DNA from 2 places in the Sulfitobacter sp. LC.270.F.C4 genome. Region 2 is predicted to be linked to the other one. Evidence: riboswitches for the same ligand, from Rfam matches in the RefSeq annotation. Region 2 holds a riboswitch; the other holds the start of a gene.
What was found. Region 2 has a riboswitch for thiamine pyrophosphate ahead of thiD (bifunctional hydroxymethylpyrimidine kinase/phosphomethylpyrimidine kinase). Riboswitches for the same ligand answer to the same signal wherever they lie in the genome.

Region 1 (4,362 bases), 1.6 Mb from region 2:
GGATTTGTTCGCCCAGCAATACGGCGGCGAGGATGACGGTAAAGATCGGCGTGGCGAAACCGATAGCGGTGACCTCGGGCAGGGGCAGCAGGCCAAGGCCGGTGAAGGTCAGCCCCATCGCCGTGGTGCCAAACAGCCCGCGCCAGACATGGCCCATCGGGTTCTTGGTCTTAAGCCCGCTTTTCAGTTTGCCGCGTTGCGCCAGCCAAATCAGGATCACCGGAATGGCAAAGAAGGAGCGGAAGAAGACAGACTCGCCTGCAGGGACTTCGTCGGCCAGCGATTTGATGATCGCAGACATGCAGGTAAAGAGCAGGATCGCCGTGATTTTCAGCCCGACGCCAAGGGCAGGGCGGGCGGAGAAATCATCGACTTTCATACTCTGGTCCTCATGCTTCGGGGCCGATCAGTCCGCGGTTGGTGCCGATCTGCCCGCGGTGCAGCAACAGGTGATCCAGCAGCACACAGGCCATCATCGCCTCGCCTACCGGCACGGCGCGGATGCCGACGCAGGGGTCGTGGCGGCCCTTGGTGATGATCTCGGTCTCTTCGCCCTGTTTGGTGATGGTACGCCGCGTGGTCAGGATGCTTGAGGTCGGCTTCACCGCAAAACGCACCACGACATCCTGCCCGGTGCTGATCCCGCCCAAGATACCGCCCGCGTGGTTGGAGGAATACTCCGGCCCCTCCGGCCCCATGGTGATCTCATCCGCGTTCAGCTCGCCCGTCAGCATCGCGGCTGACATGCCTTCGCCAATCTCCACGCCTTTGACGGCATTGATGCTCATCATCGCGGCGGCCAGATCGGTGTCGAGCTTGCCGTAAACCGGCGCGCCGAGCCCCGCAGGCACGCCGCGCGCGGTGACTTCGATGATCGCACCCACGCTGCTGCCGGACTTGCGCAGCCCGTCGAGGTAGTTGGCCCAGTCTCTGGCCGCCTTGGCGTCGGGCACCCAAAAGGGGTTTTGGTCGATCTGGCCCCAGTCAAAGGCATCACGGTCGATCTTATGCGGCCCCATCTGCACCATATAGCCGGTGATCTGCAGGTTCGGGGCCAGCGCCTTGATCGCCTCGCGCGCCAGACCACCCGCCGCCACCCGCGCCGCCGTTTCGCGGGCCGAGGAACGCCCACCCCCGCGATAGTCGCGGATGCCGTATTTCTGGAAATAGGTGATGTCGGCATGACCGGGGCGGAACTTGTCCTTGATGTCGCCGTAGTCTTTGGAGCGCTGATCAGTGTTTTCGATCATCAGTTGGATCGGGGTGCCGGTGGTGACGCCCTCGAAGGTGCCCGACAGAATCCGCACCTCATCCGCCTCACGCCGCTGCGTGGTGTATTTGTTCTGGCCCGGTTTGCGCTTGTCCAACCACTGCTGGATCATGCCCTCGTCAATCGGCACGCCGGGGGGGCAGCCATCAATCGTGGCGCCAAGGGCGGGACCGTGGCTTTCGCCCCATGTGGTGACCCGGTAAAGATGGCCAAAGCTGTTGATCGACATGGGCGGACCTCCTGTTGTCAAACCCTTAGCCGGGGCAGCGCCCTGCCTCAAGGGGATTTGCCTTGCCAATTGTGTGGGGGGCATCTACCCCTGACGCTACCTCGGGGGGCCTTTGGGCTGAGATGTACGTGTTGTGCGGACCCGTTGAACCTGAACCGGTTAACACCGGCGGAGGGAAGGTCCGGACAGACATCCACCTTTTACCTTTCGCCGCAAAAGGAGGATGCAATGAAGTATCTTACACTTGCTGCGGGCGTCTTGGGCGCATCGGCTGCATGGGCCGAAACGCCTGAATTGACGGTCTATACCTACGACAGTTTCGTCACCGAATGGGGGCCCGGCCCGGCCATCGAAGAGGGGTTCGAGGCCGAATGCGGTTGCGACCTGAAATTCGTCGGCATGGGCGATGGCGCGGCCCTTTTGGCGCGGCTGAAGCTTGAAGGCGCGCGGTCGGACGCGGATATCGTGCTGGGGCTCGACACCAGCCTTGTCGCCGCCGCGAAAGAGACCGAGCTGTTTGCGCCGAGCGGATTGCAGGCCGACTATGACCTGCCGATCACTTGGGAAGACGAAGTTTTCGTGCCCTATGACTGGGGCTATTTCGCATTTGTCCACGGCACCGATCTGGACGCGCCCGGAGATTTCAAAGCGCTGGCTGAGAGCGATTTGAAGATCGTGATCCAAGACCCGCGTTCTTCGACGCCCGGTTTGGGGCTGCTGATGTGGGTCAAAGCGGCCTATGGCGATGAAGCGCCCGAGGTTTGGGCGGGGTTGGCCGATAACGTCGTGACCGTCACCAAAGGCTGGTCCGAAGCCTACGGTCTGTTCCTCGAAGGCGAGGCCGACATGGTGCTGAGCTACACGACTTCCCCCGCCTATCACCTAATTGCCGAGGAAGACGACAGCAAGACAGCGGCGCTGTTTGACGAAGGCCACTACATGCAGATCGAAGTGGCGGGAAAGCTCGCAGGGTCGGATCAGCCGGAACTGGCGGATCAGTTCCTGCAATACCTCGTCTCTGATGCCGCGCAATCGGTGCTGCCGACGACCAACTGGATGTACCCCGCCGTGACGCCTGAAGGCGGTTTGCCCGAAGGGTTCGACGGTATGATCCAACCCGGCAAGGCGCTGTTGGTGCCGAACGGCGAAGTCCCCGCGCTCCGTGAAGAGGCTTTGGACGAATGGCTGACCGCGCTGTCGCGCTAAGCGGCAGGACGGGGCTTTTCGCCGCCGCACTGGTCGCGGGCCTGATCCTTGCTGCGTTGGTTGCCGTTTTCATGGCAGCCGATGTGGCGGCGGGGCTCGGCGCGGCGGACTGGGCGGCGGTGCGTTTTACCGTCACGCAGGCGGTGTGGTCGGCGGTGCTGTCTGTGCTGCTGGCGGTGCCGGTCGCGCGGGCCTTGGCGCGGCGGCGGTTTTGGGGGCGTGGGGCGCTGATCACCCTGCTCGGCGCGCCGTTTATTCTGCCGGTTATCGTGGCGGTTCTGGGGCTGCTGACGGTCTTTGGCCGCTCGGGCGTGCTGAACCAATTTGGCGCGGCTCTGGGCCTGCCGCCCGTGTCGATCTACGGGCTGCATGGGGTCGTTCTGGCCCATGTTTTCTTTAATCTTCCGCTGGCGACACGGCTTTTGCTGCAAGGCTGGCAGAGCATACCGTCCGAGCGGTTTCGACTGGCCGGGCAGCTACAAATGACGCCGCGGGCGCTGTTTCTGGCGCTGGAATGGCCGATGCTGCGGCAGGTGCTGCCCGGCGTGGCGGCGCTGATCTTCGTGATTTGTCTGACCAGTTTTGCCGTGGCCCTGACACTGGGTGGCGGGCCACGCGCGACGACGATCGAGCTGGCGATCTATCAGGCGTTTCGGTTTGATTTTGACCTTGGGCGGGCGGCACTTTTGTCGGTGGTGCAGCTTGTGCTCGCCGGTGCTGCGGCGGTTGCGGCACTTTGGCTGATCCCGCCGATCAGCCTGGGCGGCGGGCTGGACCGCCCCCTGCGCCGCTGGGATGCGCGGGGCGGGGGGCAGCGAGCGTTGGATATCGTCGTTATCACGTTGGCGGCGCTGTTTCTGCTGCTGCCACTGGGGGCTGTGGTGCTGCGTGGTTTGGCGGGGGTAGGGCAGTTGCCACCCTCGGTTTGGCAGGCCACGTTGAATAGCAGTCTGGTTGCGGGCCTCAGCGTGATGGTACTTGCCACACTGGCCTTACCGATGGCGGGTTGGATCGCCACCCGGCGGCGCGGCGGGGTGGAGGCGATTGGCCTGATGGGTTTGGCCGCCTCGCCGCTGATGATTGGCACGGGGTGGTTCATCATGATCAATCCGGTGCTGGAGCCCGCACGGCTGAGCCTGCCGGTCACGGCCTTGGTGAACGCGCTGATGGCGCTGCCCTTCGTGCTGCGCATTCTGGTGCCGCGGCTACGTGAGACGTTGCAGGATTATGGCCCGCTGACGCAGACCCTCGGCATGAATGGTTGGGCGCTTTGGCGTCTGTTGGTCTTGCCGCGCTTGCGTCCACAACTGGGCTTTGCCGCCGGGCTGACCGGGGCGCTGTCGGTGGGTGACCTCGGCGTGATCGCGCTGTTCGCCGATCAGGACCGTGCGACGCTGCCCTTACAAATGTACCGTCTGATGGACGCTTACCGGATGGAGGCCGCAGCAGGTGCGGCGCTGTTGCTGCTGGTCTTGGCGCTGGCGGTGTTTTTCATCTGCGACAAATGGGGGCGCTGGCATGCTGACGCTTGAAAAGATGCGCATAGAGCGGGGCGAATTCAGCCTTGTCGCCGATATGACCCTCGCACCGGGGCGCAGCTATGCGGTGATCGGCCCCTCTGGGTCGGGCAAGTCGACGTTGCTGGCGGCGATCTGTG
Region 2 (4,362 bases):
CACTTCAATTTTCACGGAATAAATCCCCTGTTGTCGCTGTTGCAAGAAAGGCCGCGGCCTGTTCTGCCAAGGCCGGTGCCATGAGAAACCCGTGCCGAAACAATCCGTTAAGATGCAGCACTGCGCCGCGTTGCACGATGCCGGGAAGGTTGTCGGCAAAGGCGGGGCGCAGGTCGGCGCCCATCTCAATGATCTCGCCTTCGGCAAAGCGCGGGTCGAGCGCATAGGCCGCCGAGAGCAGTTCCAGCGCCGAGCGCGCGGTCATTTGGGCGCGACTGGCGCTTTCGATCTGGGTCGCGCCCAGCATATAAATTCCGTTCCCGCGCGGCACCACATAGAGCGGGTGGCGCGGGTGCAGCAGGCGGATCGGGCGGGTGAGGGTGATCTCAGGCGCGCGCAGCAAGATCATCTCGCCGCGCACCGCCCGCAGGCCGGGTAGGTCGGCGCTGGCGGCCATGCCACGGCAGTCGATCACCGGGCCTGCGACCTTGGATGGGGTGAGGGGCGTGGGCTCGACCTTCACCCCATGGGCGGCGAGCGTTTGGGTAAGATCATGCAGGGCTTGGCGCGGGTTCAGGTGCGCTTCCTCCTCAAAGAACAGCCCGCGCCGATGACGCCCGGTAAGCTCGGGCTCGACCGCCGCGATGGCCTCGGCGTCGCAAGGGGTGTGGCCGTCGGTCCGGTCGGCGAACCGCTGGATTTCAGCGCGGTCCCGTTCCGGGGCGAGGACCAGTGTGCCCCTATGGGTGACCTCGGTGATCTCAGACCAGAGCGCCGCGGCACGCCGCCCGTTGGTCACCACCGCAGGCTCGCTCAGCGCGCCTTCGCAGAAGGGCGCGAGCATCCCGCCCGCCCACCATGAACAGCCATGCGGCCCGGGCGTGCCTTTGCGGTCGACCAACCGGGGCCGCAGCCCCTGCGCCAGACAGGCCCGCGCGGCCCAAAGCCCCGCAACGCCTGCGCCGATGATGGTGACGTCACTCATGGGGCCAAACCGCGTGGAAATGATGCACCGGGCCGTGGCCACTGCCGATGTTGAGGGTGTCGGCAGCGGCAATGGCGCGTTGCAGATAGGCATGCGCAGCCTGCACGGCCTGCGGCAACGTTTGCCCCCGCGCCAGCCCCGCGGCGATGGCGGCAGAAAGGGTGCAGCCGGTGCCGTGGGTGTTGGCGGTGTGCTGGCGGGGCGCGGAAAGGCGCAGGGTGTCGGCCTCTGAAATCAGCAGGTCCACACAGGTTTCCCCCTTGCCATGCCCGCCCTTCATCAGCACCGCGCCGGGACCGGCAGAGAGCAGGGCGCGGCCCTGTTCCAACATGGCGGCCTCATCGGTAGCTTCCGGCCTGTCCAGCAGCCGTGCGGCCTCGGGCAGGTTTGGCGTTAGTACATGGGCCAAGGGGAGCATCCGGTCACGCAGGGTCGCCACGGCCTCGGCAGAGAGCAGCGCATCGCCGGATTTTGCCACCATCACCGGGTCGAGTACCACAGGCGCGGCGCAGCCCGTCAGCCCCTCGGCCACGGCGGTGATCGTTTCAGGATCGCCCAACATGCCGATTTTCACCGCACCGATCGCCAGATCGTCAAAGACCGCCGCCATCTGTGCGCGGATCATTTTGGGGGAGATCATCTCGACCCCGGTCACCGCGCAGGTGTTCTGCGCGGTCACGGCGGTGAGCACGCTGGCCCCGTAAACGCCAAGCGCGCTGAAGGTCTTGAGATCGGCCTGAATCCCCGCCCCGCCGCCGCTGTCGGACCCCGCAATCGTTAGTGCTTGAAACGCCATTTGGCCCCCATGTGTTAGATGGGCCAAGGGCGTGTGGATACGGGATAAACGACGGGCCGCATGGGGCCGATGCTTGGTTCCGTTCCCTACGCCGGTACGACCCGGATCAGGTTCGATGGGTCGGTTTTCACCTCTCAGCCTTGCGGCACCCCAACGGATTTCGGGCAGGCTAGCGAGGCGGGCTGGCAGGGTCAACTGGTGATGGTTAATTTATTGGTTGTCGTTTTATGTCAACTATTTGCGACTCATACTTCATCAAAGAAATGAAGATTCGTTAATGAAAATCCCGCGACTTCGGGATCACACGCGCGTCGCGCGGATGGCTATGCATCGCCACCTGACCGGGCAGCGGATGGGTCGGGTGATCACCCCGCGTGGTGATGCCGGGCATCGGTGCGTCCGACAGCGATGCAAGCCTGTCAGAGCGGTCCTCAAGCCGGTCGGCCACCACATGGATCACCCGCCCGTCGGTCTGCACGCGCCCTTCGACCACCAGCAGCCGCGCGGCCATGATCGTGGGGCGGTAAAGCTTGAACATATTGGGCCAGATCACGAGGTTCGCCACGCCGCATTCATCCTCCAGCGTGATGAAACAGACCCCCTTGGCGCTGCCCGGCTTTTGCCGCACCAGCACCAGCCCGGCGAGCTTGACCCGCCGCCCGTGGCCCATTCGCCCCAAATCGCGGGCCGAAGCAAACCCCTGCGCGGCGAGGCTGGAGCGGTAAAAGGACATCGGATGCGCCTTCAGCGACAGGCGCAGCGTTTGGTAGTCGGCCACGACCTGTTCGGCTTTCGGCATCACTGGCAGCGTCACCTCAGGCTCCGGCCCCTGAGACGCGGCTTCGGCATGATCAAAGATCGGCAAGGCGGGCGCGTCGCGCAGCCCTTGGGCCTGCCACAGCGCCTGACGTCGGTCGATCCCCATGCTGCGCATCGTGTCGGCGGCGGCCAGTTGACGGATCGCCTTGGCATCGAGCCCGGCGCGAGACTTGAGGTCTTCGACATCCGCAAAAGGCGCCTCGCGCCGGTCCATGATCCGCGCGGCGGCTTTTTCCTGCAACCCGTCCACCATGCGCAGCCCCAGCCGCAGGGCAAAACCGTCGCCGCAGGGCTCCAGCGTGCAGTTCCAGTCGGAGTAATTCACATCAACCGCGCGCACCTCGACCTGATGCTCGCGGGCGTCGCGCACGATCTGGGCGGGGGCGTAAAACCCCATCGGCTGCGAGTTCAGCAGCGCGCAGGCAAAGGCCGCCGGGTAGTGGCATTTCATCCAAGACGAGACATAGACCAGCTTGGCAAAACTCGCCGCATGGCTCTCGGGGAAACCATATTCGCCGAACCCCTTGATCTGGTCAAAACAGCGCTGCGCAAAGACCGGGTCATAGCCGCGGTTGGTCATCCGGCCCACCATCTTGTCTTGTAGCTTTTCAATCGTCCCGCGCGAGCGGAAGGTGGCCATGGCCTTGCGCAGCTCATTGGCCTCGGTCGGGGAAAACTGTGCCGCGTCGATGGAGATTTTCATCGCCTGTTCTTGAAAGATCGGCACGCCCAGCGTCCGGCTGAGGATGCTGAACAGCTCATCCTGCGGATAGGCCGGGCCGGGGGCGGGGTAGACGACGCTCTCCATCCCCTGGCGGCGGCGCAGGTAGGGGTGGACCATGTCGCCCTGAATGGGGCCGGGGCGGACGATGGCGACTTCGATCACCAGATCATAGAACACGCGGGGGCGCAGTTTTGGCAGCATGGCCATCTGCGCGCGGCTTTCGACCTGAAAGACGCCCAGACTGTCGCCGCGGCAGAGCATGTCGTAGGTGGGTCGCCCGGTGGCGTCGTCCTCGTGATCCTCCACCGGGACGGTGGCCAGTTCCAGCGGGCGGTCGTAATGCGCCTCGATCAGATCAAAGCATTTGGCGATACAGGTGAGCATGCCAAGGGCGAGGATATCGACCTTGAAGATTTGCAGCGCGTCGATGTCGTCCTTGTCCCATTCGATGAAACTGCGCTCGGGCATGGCGCCGTTGCCGATCGGCACGATCTCGGTCAGGGGGCGCTCGGTGAGGATGAAACCGCCGACGTGTTGGCTCAGGTGGCGCGGCATGCCGATCATCTGGGAGGCCAGTTTCAGCACCATGCGCAGATAGGGATCTGACAGGTCCAGCCCCGCCTCGCGGGCGCGGTCATCGTCCATCTGGCCCTCGAAACTGCCCCAGATCGTGCCCGCAAGTTTCGAAGTTACGTCCTCGCTGAGCCCCATCGCCTTGCCGACCTCGCGAATGGCCGAGCGTGGGCGGTAGTGGATCACCGTGGCGCAAAGCCCGGCGCGGTGGCGGCCATATTTGCCGTACATGTATTGGATGACCTCTTCGCGCCGCTCATGCTCGAAATCCACGTCGATGTCGGGCGGCTCATCGCGTTCTTCGCTGAGGAACCGCTCGAACAGCAGGTTGTGCACCGCCGGGTCGACCGAGGTGATGCCGAGGCAGAAGCAGACGGCGGAGTTGGCCGCCGAGCCGCGCCCTTGGCAGAGGATCGGCGGCTCAGCTTCCTCGCGGGCAAAGCGCACGATGTCGTAGATGGTCAG

Region 1: linked by a shared signal. The riboswitch ahead of thiB (thiamine ABC transporter substrate binding subunit) and the one ahead of thiD (bifunctional hydroxymethylpyrimidine kinase/phosphomethylpyrimidine kinase) in region 2 are both predicted to bind thiamine pyrophosphate.

Annotation. Positions count from the first base shown of each region.
Region 1 is NZ_CP136692.1:508,347-512,708, forward strand. Features, by position in the region: gene R1T45_RS06260 (DMT family transporter) at 1-379, opposite strand, end outside; gene aroC (chorismate synthase) at 390-1,499, opposite strand; TPP riboswitch at 1,592-1,693, shown strand; gene thiB (thiamine ABC transporter substrate binding subunit) at 1,728-2,705, shown strand; gene R1T45_RS06275 (thiamine/thiamine pyrophosphate ABC transporter permease ThiP) at 2,681-4,237, shown strand; gene R1T45_RS06280 (ATP-binding cassette domain-containing protein) at 4,224-4,362, shown strand, end outside.
Region 2 is NZ_CP136692.1:2,408,354-2,412,715, reverse strand. Features, by position in the region: gene thiS (sulfur carrier protein ThiS) at 1-15, opposite strand, end outside; gene R1T45_RS15650 (FAD-dependent oxidoreductase) at 5-985, opposite strand; gene thiD (bifunctional hydroxymethylpyrimidine kinase/phosphomethylpyrimidine kinase) at 978-1,781, opposite strand; TPP riboswitch at 1,848-1,944, opposite strand; gene R1T45_RS15640 (error-prone DNA polymerase) at 2,056-4,362, opposite strand, start outside.